One region of the Rhizobium sp. BIGb0125 genome, then DNA from elsewhere that is predicted to be linked to it. Evidence: riboswitches for the same ligand, from Rfam matches in the RefSeq annotation. Region 1 holds a riboswitch; the other holds the start of a gene.
What was found. A riboswitch is a leader RNA that binds a small molecule or an ion and turns the genes downstream of it on or off. The one in region 1 is predicted to bind S-adenosylmethionine.
Positions count from the first base shown of each region.

Region 2: another riboswitch for S-adenosylmethionine. It lies ahead of M2418_RS15925 (O-succinylhomoserine sulfhydrylase); the one in region 1 lies ahead of metA (homoserine O-succinyltransferase).

Region 1 is NZ_JANUDV010000008.1:141,630-147,678, reverse strand. Features, by position in the region: gene M2418_RS21590 (polyprenyl synthetase family protein) at 1-426, opposite strand, end outside; gene mtgA (monofunctional biosynthetic peptidoglycan transglycosylase) at 627-1,310, shown strand; gene M2418_RS21580 (aldose epimerase family protein) at 1,319-2,341, opposite strand; gene metA (homoserine O-succinyltransferase) at 2,416-3,333, opposite strand; SAM riboswitch at 3,434-3,510, opposite strand; gene M2418_RS21570 (thiamine diphosphokinase) at 3,600-4,253, shown strand; gene M2418_RS21565 (ABC-F family ATP-binding cassette domain-containing protein) at 4,257-6,049, shown strand, end outside.
Region 2 is NZ_JANUDV010000005.1:318,996-325,044, forward strand. Features, by position in the region: gene M2418_RS15910 (penicillin-binding protein 2) at 1-1,054, shown strand, start outside; tRNA gene M2418_RS15915 (tRNA-Gly) at 1,061-1,134, opposite strand; gene M2418_RS15920 (2'-deoxycytidine 5'-triphosphate deaminase) at 1,207-2,301, opposite strand; SAM riboswitch at 2,379-2,457, shown strand; gene M2418_RS15925 (O-succinylhomoserine sulfhydrylase) at 2,501-3,685, shown strand; gene apaG (Co2+/Mg2+ efflux protein ApaG) at 3,871-4,263, shown strand; gene M2418_RS15935 (Hsp33 family molecular chaperone) at 4,332-5,336, opposite strand; gene argF (ornithine carbamoyltransferase) at 5,732-6,049, opposite strand, start outside.

The DNA of each region.
Region 1 (6,049 bases):
CAGCGGAGTTTCTGGTGCTGCAATAATGTCGAATGCGATTGTCAGCAGGCTGTCGCCAGCCAGAATGGCGGTCGCCTCATCAAACTTGCGATGCACGGTTGGCTGTCCGCGGCGCAGATCATCATCATCCATCGCCGGAAGGTCGTCATGGACAAGAGAATAGCAATGCAGGCATTCCAGCGCCGAGCCGACACGCAAGGCCGCCAGCGCGTTGCCACCCAGCATCTTGCTGCTCTCGATCACCAGAAACGGCCGCAAACGTTTGCCACCATTCAGTACGCCATAACGCATCGCTTCCAGCAGGTTGTCCGGTCTGGTGATTTCATCGCTGCGATGGGCTGGGGAAAGAACGTTATCCAGCAGATTTTCCACCTGCTGCGCGTTTTCACGCAATGCGCGTTCGAATAAGGTTGTTTCTGGCTTCATGGGCGCTCTTTGCCATGAGAAGTTAACACAGGCAATGAAAATCAGGCTTTTTGCAGCATCTGCAAGGCTTGATCGCATCTTGCCAATGTGAAACGGTTCGGCGAACAAAAAGGCACAGGTTTGAAAGATTGGCAGTCGCACCTGAAAACCAGAATGATGACGTTGTACTGTCGCAGGATGACGATGCGCAGGATACATCCATGCTGAAGGGAAGCAGTCTCAGGCAGCGTCTGATCATGGCGATCTTAATCTTCCTTGCCCTGCCCTATTTTCTCATTCTGGTTTACGCACTGCCATTCATGCGACCGGTCTCTACGCTGATGCTTGCCGATCTGGTGACGTTACAGGGCTATGACCGGCAATGGGTATCGATCGATGACATCTCACCAAATGTCGTTCGGTCCGTCATGATGTCGGAGGACGGCCAGTTCTGTTTCCATGGCGGTGTTGACTGGAAGCAGATGAGCGGAGTGATCGAGGGCACATTGCAGGGTGATACCACGCGTGGTGCCAGCACTATTCCCATGCAGACCGCAAAGAACCTGTTCTTGTGGAATGGTCGTTTCTTCGTTCGTAAAATTCTGGAAATTCCATTGGCCATGACCGCCGACTTCGTCTGGTCGAAACGGCGGATGATGGAAATATATCTGAACGTCGCCGAATGGGGACCGGGTATTTACGGCATCGAAGCGGCGGCCCGTTATCACTTCAAGACATCAGCCTCCAAGCTCAGCACCAGACAGGCGGCACTTCTGGCCGTCAGCCTGCCGAACCCAATCGAACGTGTAGCCTCCAAACCGGGACGTGGCACGCAGCGGCTGGCGACGCTCAATGAGCGCCGCGCCCGTGCATCCGGCGGCTATGTCGGATGTGTTCTCGATTGACTGGCTGATCAGCCGCGCGTGAAGATATAATCGGTTTCCTGACGCAGAATCTCGCCTGGACGCAAGATGCCGTTCGGAAAATCGGGATGATTCACGGCATCCGGCCAAATCTGTGTTTCAAGGCAGAAGCCAGCAAAGGCACCGTAATGACGGCCATCGAGACCGGGAACGGCTGTGTTGAGCTTGAAGCCGGAATAGAACTGCACGCCCGGCTCCGTGGTGTGCACCTCAAGTGCAACGCCGGAAGCAGGTGCAAACACCCGTGCCACCTTGCGCTTTTCGCGGCGCTCAGGCGACAGGCAGAAATTATGATCGTACAGAACCTGCTCGCCATTGTCCTCACGCTTCATCGGCGTGGATGAGCGCAGGTCAAATGCAGTGCCTTCAACAGCACGAATTTCACCGGTCGGGATCTGCCGTTCATCCGTCGGTAGATAGTGGTGAGCCGCAATCATGATCTCGTGATCGAGTGCAGTGTCTGCACCATCCAGATTGAAATAGGAATGCTGGCAGATATTGGCGATTGTTGGCTGGTCAGTGGTTGTCTCATAGAGAACCGAAAGCACACCACCTTCACGGATTGTGTAGGTCACGTTTACCGTGCAATTGCCGGGATAACCGGCACGGCCATCGGGATCAATGATCTGCAGCACGACGTGGCTTGGGCCATGTTCCATGATCAGCCAGTTGCTTTTACCGATACCATCACTGCCGCCATGGATATGGGTGACGCCTTTTTCGTTCAGTTCAAGCTGGTATTCTTTGCCGTCAATCGAGAAACGCCCGCTATCGATACGGTTGGAGTTACGGCCGGGCGTTGCACCGAAATAAGAGGAATATTGCGGATAGTCCTCAAACTTATCAAAGCCGAGAACCAACGGTGGCTGATGGCCATCGAGGCGCAGATCCTGAATGACTGCGCCCCAGGTGATAATATTGGCGGTCAAACCGCCTGCCGAAATAGTGACGCGCTCCACTTTTTCGCCGGTGGGCGTTACGCCGAAGTTTTCCCGTGCGGCACCATTCGTCATTATATCGACCTCCGTTTGCAAGAATTACGGGCCAGACGTTGCGTCATTTCCCGTCGCTTCGCAATCAGCAAATTTCACTTTCCGATTTCGTTCAGATCGTAATAGGTCGTCTGATAGATTTCATTGATCCAGTTGCCGAAAAACAGATGGGCATGGCTGCGCCAACGGTTCTGCGGGGTGATATCAGGATCATTGTGCGGGAAGTAGTTATGCGGCACCTTGATCGGTATACCGGCATTCACATCCCGGAAATACTCATCGGAAAGCGATGTGGAATCATATTCCACATGGTTGAACATGTAGAGACGGTTGCCCTTCTTTTCATGCACCAGGCAGACACCCATCTCCTCCGACTCCATCAGGATTTCAAGCTCGGGATGCTTTTCAATGTCCTCGCGACGGACTTCGGTCCAGCGTGAAACCGGCACCTGGAAATCGTCGGAAAAACCGTTCAGATAGATGGACGACGGGCAAAGATTGCGGTGACGATAAACACCAAACGCCTTTTCCTTGAGCGGATGTTTTGGCACGCCATGGAAATGGTAGATGGCCGCCATCGCGCCCCAGCAGACGTTCAGGGTTGAATGGACATTGGTCTGCGTCCACTCAAAAATCTTCTGCATCTCGTCCCAGTAGGTCACATCCTCGTAAGCAATGGTCTCGACCGGTGCGCCGGTAATGATGAAACCGTCAAACTTGCGATGCTTGACCTCTTCCCAGGTCTCATAGAACGACAAGAGATGCTCTTCAGAGGTGTTCTTGGCACGGTGTCCGCCAATACGCACCAGCGAAAACTCGACCTGCAAAGGGGATGCGCCGACTAGGCGCGCCATCTGGATTTCAGTTTTGATCTTGTTCGGCATGAGGTTCAAAAGCCCGATCTGCAACGGGCGGATATCCTGACGAACAGCCGCCGTTTCGGTCATCACCCGCACACCCTCATTGATGAGGGTTTCAAAAGCAGGCAGCGTATCGGGTATTTTGATGGGCATATTAGAACACTCTCATCCGGCGGGTAACCAAGGCAGACAGCCCGGACAAACCGCACAAAACAAAAAAACCGGCAACGAAATCGCAACCGGTTCTTGGAAAATCCACGTTTCCTCGACCCTTTAGCAACTTCTTTAAAGTGGCTGCAAGCCGGTCGGCAAATCACCACTAGAAGATTACATAATCCCGCATGCCACGAAAATCAATATAGCCGCATTTGCAGGCGCTGGCCGTTCCCTTCTGCGAACATTTGGGCTATTGGCGGGGCATGGAAAAAACGGGCTTTACAATTCTGCTGGGCGGCAACCTGTCGGTAACCGAGCGCGTGCGCAAAGCCGCAGACGGAACACGCGTCATCGCAGCTGATAATGGCATGCGCCATGCGCAGCCGCTGTCGCTGACACCGGAATTGTGGGTGGGAGATTTTGATTCCACCGACACCGCTCTTCTCACCAAATGGCCGGATGTGGAGCGTCACACCTTTCCCGCAAGCAAGGCCGCAACAGACGGCGAGATCGCTGTCTCGCAGGCGATTGAGCGTGGCGCCCAAAGCCTCGTTCTGATTGGCGCACTGGGTGGCGACCGAACCGACCATGCCTTTCAGCACATGCTGAATGCCATCAGCCTTAAGGAAAAAGGTTACGATGTCACCCTTCTATCGGGTGAAGAAGAGGCCTACCCCTTGGTATCCGGTGGCGAGAAAGCACTCGACTTACCCGCCGGTTCGCTGTTTTCCGTTCTCGGTTTCAGCGATCTTGACGGCCTTGACATCGAGAACGCCCGTTATCCGTTGAATGACTATTCGCTGACCTTCGGCACATCCCGCACAATTTCCAACGTTGCGGAAGGTCCGGTGCGCTTCTCCCTGAAAAGCGGTAGAGCCATCATCCTTGCCCGCCCTTATGACATGACTGGAGCCTGAGCCTTGGCGCCTCCCATTTTGAAACTTGACGATATCACGCTGACCTTTGGCGTTACACCACTGCTGAACGGTGCCAACCTGCAAGTGGAACCGGGTGACCGTATCTGCCTCGTTGGTCGCAATGGTTCCGGCAAGTCCACGCTGATGAAAATTGCCGCCGGCCTGGTCGAAGCGCAATCCGGCGAGGTGTTCAGACACCCATCCTCGACCATCCGTTATCTTGAGCAGGCACCGGATTTTAGTGGTTACGACACCGTACAGGCCTATGCCGAAGAAGGGCTTGGACCGGGCGATGATCCTTATCGGGTTACATATCTGCTTAACCACCTTGGCCTAACGGGAAAGGAAGACCCCAAAAGCCTGTCCGGTGGTGAAGCCCGTCGTGCGGCGCTTGCTCGCGTCATGGCACCTGAACCCGACATCCTGATGCTGGACGAGCCGACCAACCATCTGGATCTGCCGACAATCGAATGGCTGGAAGACGAACTGCAGAAAAGCCGCAGCGCACTGGTCCTCATTTCGCACGACCGTCGGTTCCTTGAAAAAGTTTCCAACTCCACTGTATGGCTTGATCGCGGTACTTCGCGTCGCCTCAGCCGCGGCTTTGCCCATTTCGAGGAATGGCGCGACAAGGTGCTGGAAGAGGAAGAACTCGAGCAGCACAAACTCGGCAAGGCGATTGAGCGCGAAGAACACTGGATGCGCTATGGTGTAACCGCCCGTCGCAAACGCAATATGCGCCGCGTCGGCGAACTTCAGGCGATGCGCGCTCAACATCGTGGCCACAAGGGACCGCAAGGTTCCGTGCAGACCACAGCTGTCGATACCCGTGAATCCGGCAAACTGGTGATCGAGGCCGACAGCATTACCAAGTCCTATGGTGATCGCACCATCGTGGCACCCTTCTCACTGCGCGTGCATCGTGGCGACTGTATTGGTCTGGTTGGGCCAAACGGAGCAGGCAAGACCACGCTTTTGAAAATGCTGACCGGACAGCTGCAACCAGATAGCGGCACGGTCAAACTTGGCACCAATCTCGACATCGCCACGCTCGATCAGAAGCGTGAAGAACTGAACCCGAATGACACGCTAGCGCACTATCTGACTGACGGACGTGGTGAAAACCTGCTGGTCAATGGCGAACTGAAGCACGTAACCGGCTATATGAAGGATTTTCTGTTTCAGCCGGAACAGGCCCGCACACCGATCAGGAATCTCTCCGGTGGTGAACGTGCTCGTTTGATGCTGGCGCGTATTCTCGCCCGCCCGACCAACCTTCTCATCCTCGATGAACCGACCAACGACCTCGACATCGAGACGCTTGATCTGTTGCAAGAAGTGGTCGCCGGATTTGTCGGCACCGTCATTCTCGTCAGCCACGACCGTGACTTCCTCGACAGAACAGTGACCTCGACCATTGCGCCAGCCAACCCCGATGCGCCGGATGGCCGCTGGATCGAATATGCCGGCGGTTATTCCGACATGATGTCACAACGCAAGGGCGCGGCCGAGGAAAAGCGCAGGGCGGAAAAGCAGGAAAAGGCAAAAAGCACCTCCTCTTCAGCTGCGTCGGATGATGCACCAAAGGCCAAGGGTAAATTGTCCTTCAAGCAGAAGTTCGCTCTGGAGAACCTGCCCAAGGAAATGGAAAAGGCCCAGATCGAAATCGCCAAGCGCGAAGAAAAGATGGCCGACCCCAACCTCTTCACCAAAGACCCCACAGCTTTTGGCAAGCTTGCCGACGAAATGGAAAAGCTGCGACACAAGCTGGTCACCATGGAAGAAGAGTGGTTGGA
Region 2 (6,049 bases), on a different contig from region 1:
GGTGCGGGAAATCGCCGCAAAAGCCATGGTCGATTATCAGGCCGAGGCGGCAGGCGCCGTTATTCTCGATGTCGATACGGGCGAAGTGATCGCCATGGCATCGGTACCGGATTACGACCCCAATCAGCCCTCCCGCACACTTGCCGATGGCAGTGTCGACAAGGAATATGAAAAGGGGTGGTTCAACCGGATGAGTAACGCGACATTCGAGATGGGCTCCACCTTCAAGAGCTTCACGTTGGCCATGGGCCTCGACGCCGAAAAGATAAATCTGAATACCGTTATCGATGCTTCCCGTCCGATCCGCATGGGTGGCTTCACGATCCGCGATTTCAAGGGCAAATACCGCCCGCTTTCGATCCCGGAAATCTTTCAGTATTCCTCCAATATCGGCACGGCGGATATCGCCGATCGCGTTGGCATTGAAGGTCATCAGGAATTTCTGACCCGGCTTGGTCTTCTGTCCAAGATGGACACCGAAATGCCTGGTGTGGCCACGCCGACCCAGCCGAGAACATGGAAAAAGATCAACTCGGTGACGATCTCCTTCGGTCATGGCATTGCAACGACACCTTTGCAGACCGCCGTTGCCGCCGCAGCCCTGATCAATGGCGGCAATCTGATCAGCCCGACCTTCCTGCCTCGCAGCATGGAGGATGCGGCGGCTATCTCGCGCGCCGTGATCAAGGAAAAAACCAGTGCGGATATGCGTTACCTCTACACATGGAATGGCCTGAAAGGTTCAGGCCGCGCAGCCCAGGTTGAAGGTTTCAATGTCGGTGGAAAAACTGGCACGGCCGACAAGGTCATCAATGGTCGTTACGCCAAAGACATCAATTTCAACGCATTCGTCGCCGGTTTTCCAATGGACGACCCGCGTTACGTTGTGTTGACCATCGTTGACGCGCCCAAAACCGGCGTCAATGGCGGACGAACTGCCGCGTCCACTGCGGCACCGATGACCAAGGAAATCATTGCGCGAACGGCAGCCTTGCTTGGCACCAAACCAAGCTTCAAAATTGAAGGCAAACCACAGATGATCGTGAATTACTGAAATTACTGGAGCGGGTGAAGGGAATCGAACCCTCGTATTCAGCTTGGGAAGCTGCTGCTCTACCATTGAGCTACACCCGCAATGGATAAAGAGATTCAACAGATCACCGCGGCTGTCAAGCCGCGGTCAGTCTTGGGTGGGCTGCGGCCCCATCACATCCGGAAATGTTTGGAAAGCTTGAGGCCCTGCGCCTGATAGTTGGAACCTGCGCTGGTACCATAAAGGCCCTGCGGTTTTTCCAACATGTGTTCATAGACCAACCGCCCGACAATCTGGCCATGTTCCAGAATGAAGGGCACTTCGTGGCTGCGCACTTCCAGAACAGCACGGCTGCCTGCGCCGCCAGCGCTGACATGCCCAAAACCGGGATCGAAGAAACCGGCATAGTGCACACGGAATTCACCGACCAGCGGATCGAAAGGTGTCATTTCCGCCGCGTAAAGCGGTGGCACATGCACGGCCTCTCTGGACACGAGAATGTAAAATTCGTCGGGATCAAGGATCAGTTCGGAGCGGCCACGGTTATAAAGAGGCTCCCAGAAATCAAACACATCATGCTGCGCCTTGATGTCGACATCTACCACCGAGGTGTGATGTTTGCCGCGATAACCGATCAGACGGTCCTCGCCAAAACCTTCTAGATCGATCGACAGCGCAATGCCGCCGCCGGATACGTTCGGGGTTTCACTGGCAACCAGGGTTTCAGCCGCGTGCAGTGACAGAAGTTCGGCTTCATTGAGCAGCGCATGGCCGATGCGGAAACGGATTTGCGACAGGCGCGAGCCACGGCGCACAACAATCGGGAACGTGCGCGGGCTGATTTCGAGGTAAAGCGGGCCTTTGTAGCCAGCCGGGATTTTGTCGAACTCCTGCGCGCTATCTGTGATGACCCGGGTAAAGATATCCAGGCGGCCAGTCGAGCTTTTCGGATTGGCAGACGCGGACATTCCGGCGGGCAGATCAACCGTTTCCATCAAGGGCACGATGTAGACACAGCCGGTTTCCAGAACGGCACCGTCACTGAGGTCAATAGCGTGCAACCGCAGGCGCTCGAGTTTGGACATGACTGTGCAATCAGGACCCGGCATGAAGCTGGCACGCACACGATACGCGATTGCACCAAGCCGCAGATCAAGACTGGCAGGCTGAACCTGGTCGGCATCCAGTGCTGCCTCGCTTTTCAAATTGCCGCTTTCGAACAGGCCGCGGATGGCTCCATCCGTTAAAATACCGGTCGTTCTTTTCATGATACTCACCTGTTGCTTTTCCAACCGACAAAACCAAAACACCGGCATTGACGCAAGCCGTTAACGGGCGTATGCCAATTTTATCCCGTGGTGATTTGGCCGGTCGGCTTGCAGCCACGTTAAATAAGTGGCTAAAAAGACCGGGTGTTCGAAACCGGTCTGCTTTTGCGGCCGGTTTTTTTGTTTGAAGGTGATGGACATGAGCAATAACTGGCGCCCGGCAACGAAACTCGTTCACGGCGGAAGCCTGCGTTCGCAGTTCGGCGAAACATCAGAAGCACTCTACCTGACACAGGGTTTTGTCTACGAAAATTCAGAAGCCGCCGAGGCTCGCTTCAAGGGTGAGACGGAAGGCTTTATTTACGCCCGTTACGCCAGCCCTACCAATGACATGTTCGAAAAACGCATGTGCCTGCTGGAAGGCGCCGAAGAAGCACGCGCCACCGCATCGGGCATGGCTGCTGTTGCCTCCGCCATCCTGTGCCAGTTGAAGGCTGGCGACCATATCGTTGCCGCCCGCGCCCTGTTCGGCTCCTGCCGCTGGGTTGTTGAGACGCTGGCTCCAAAATACGGCATCGAATGCACGCTGATCGACGGTCGTGACCTTGCCAACTGGGAAGGCGCCATCCGCCCCAACACCCGTCTTTTCTTCCTGGAAAGCCCGACCAACCCGACACTGGAAGTGGTTGATATTGCCGGTGTTGCCAAGCTGGCCAACCAGATTGGCGCAAAGGTGGTTGTCGACAACGTTTTCGCCACGCCGCTTTTCCAGAAGCCGCTGGAATTGGGTGCACACATCGTCGTCTACTCCGCGACCAAGCACATTGATGGTCAGGGCCGCTGCCTTGGCGGTGTCGTGCTTTCCGACAAGAAATGGATCGAAGAAGAGTTCCAGGAATATTACCGTCATACCGGCCCTGCCCTGTCGCCGTTCAATGCATGGACGATGATGAAGGGACTGGAAACATTGGCACTGCGCGTCAAGCAACAGACCGCCAATGCTACCCGCATAGCCGACTTCCTTGCTGAACAGAAGCAGGTTGCAAAGGTTATCTACCCGGGCCGCAAGGACCACCCGCAGGCAGATATCATTGCCCGCCAGATGACCGGCGGGTCGACCATGGTGGCTTTTGAGCTGAAGGGTGGCAAAGAAGCAGCTTTCGCGCTGCAGAACGCCCTTGATATCGTGAAGATTTCCAACAATCTCGGCGATGCGAAGAGCCTGATCACCCACCCTGGCACCACCACCCACAAAAACCTGACGGATGAAGCCCGTGTCGAAATGGGCATTGCCAGCGGTACGCTGCGTCTGTCCTGCGGCATTGAAGACACTGACGATCTGGTTGATGACTTCGCCCAGGCGCTGTCCAAGGTCTCGGCCTGATACCAAACGAAGCCGTGCTCTCCATCAAGCACGGCTTTTCACTTCGCCCTAAATTTACCTTCTATTTCAGCATTTAATCTACTATCCGACATTGTCAGCGTTCGGTACCGCCTGTTTTATGTCAATTCTTGACGAATACCGGATGTTATAGTGTAGAATAAAGCAGATCATTAAAGGTAGCGCGTATGTATCGTGCAACGACAAATGGGATCGAAGTTGCTGTCGACCCTTATTATCTTGAAGAACAGTCGGATCCGGACGATAGTCGCTACGTCTGGGGCTACAAGATTGTCATTGCCAATAACTCCCATGCAGCCGTGCGCCTGACCCACCGTTATTGGCACATTACCGACCAGAACGGTCAGGTCGACGAAGTTTCCGGCCCTGGGGTGGTTGGCGAAGTTCCACACCTGCAACCCGGTGAAACCTATGAGTATTCCTCCGGTTGCCCGCTCGATACGCCTTCAGGCATGATGTTCGGCCACTACCAGATGGAAACCGATGACGGTGAAGTTTTCGATGTCGCCATTCCAGCCTTCTCGCTGGATACGCCCGGCTTGACCCGCGTCCTTAACTAAATAAAAACGGGCGCAACTTTCGTCACGCCCGCCTTTGATAGTGTGGTGCTTGTCGACCATCCGCCAGATCAGTTCTTGGCAGTTGCCAGAACGTCGAACTCGCTGGTTTCATAGCGGTAGGTTGTCGAGCAGAACTCGCAAGTTACCGAAACCATGCCGTTTTCTTCACTGTCGCGGATTTCCTCTGCGGTAAAGCCGGACAATACGCCCTTGATCTTGTCGCGCGAGCAATTGCAACGGTCAAATACCGGCTGTGGATCGTAGATCCGTACACCACGTTCATGGAACAGTCGGAACAGCAAGCGCTCAACAGGCACCTGCGGATCGGTCAATTCGTCGGTATCGACAGTTTCCAGAAGTGTTGCCGCTTCCGTCCATGCGTCATCATGATCGGTTTCGAAATCGCCTTCATCGCCATCTCCACCGTGCAGATCCTTTTGGCGCAGACGTTCGGGCGCCTGTGGCAGAAACTGCGCCAGCACGCCGCCAGCGCGCCAGCCGTGCCGCGGCTTGCCGTCTTCATCACGATCGAAGAACTCGGCAACGCCCAGACGGATGCGGGTTGGCAATTGTTCCGACTGACGGAAATAGGTGCCAGCAATTTCTTCCAATGACGATCCATCCATCGGCACAATACCCTGATAGGGTTGCATGCCCATGCCCTGATCGATGGTAAAGGCAAGAATACCCGTGCCCAGCAGTTCCGCCGGGCTAGTTTTTCCTTCGGCAAGGGCAGCATCCAGCCGTTCCTGATCGAAGCGGGCATAGGCGCGCATGCTTTCAGGGGCGGTGAAATCCGCAACCAGCAGATCAACCGGACCGTCGCCCTTGGTCTGCAGGGTCAACTTGCCCGAAAATTTCAACGACGTACCAATCAGCGCGGTCAGCACCGTTGCTTCGGCCAACAGGCGCGCAACAACTGGCGGGTAGTCATGACGCTGCAGAATGGTGTTCAGCAGAGGGCCAACCTGCACAGCACGGCCGCGCACATCCAGTCCTTCAATCTGAAACGGCAGCACGTTATCGTCACCCGCAAATTTCAGATCGTCCAATTCTACGGTTACATCTGCCATACCAAATACTCCTTGCAGCACCCGCTCCACTTACAGGACACGCGTGACGTCATTGTGTTTTTGCACAGGGGCACGCAAAGTGAAACCACCCGTGGCATACACGTTTCCCGCCAAAACCGGCCGGTGAAACGCTCAATTGGTTGTTTTTTGCATTTTCGGAGTGAAAATGCTGCATCTGGAAAGGTTACGACAGAGCCTTGCTTTTTAACAAAGCCGCATTGAGAGCGCTGTTGAACCTTTTCAAAGCTGCATGTTTTGCCGCAAAACCACACTGAGTTTGAGAAACCATGCAGTAAAACGCGCAAGTCCTGCCGAGATGGCCAAGCTTGCGCGCTTCGAAGACACCCAGATGGGAAGTCAGCAATAAAAGATCAAGACCCTTTCAGGCCTTGTGATCAGACAAGACCCATGCACCATGCAATGATGGACTTCTGGGCATGCAGGCGGTTTTCCGCCTCGTCAAACACAACGGACTGCGGTCCGTCGATAACCTCGTCGGTCACTTCTTCACCACGGTGAGCCGGCAGGCAGTGCATGAACAGTGCTTCCTTGTTGGCCTTTTGCATCAACGCGCCATTGACCTGGTAAGGTTGGAAGATGTTGTGACCACGTGCCTTGTGTTCCTGGTTCATCGACACCCACGTATCGGTCACCACACAATCGGCATCTGCAACAGCACGCTCTGCGTCATGGCACAGCATGATGTCGCCACC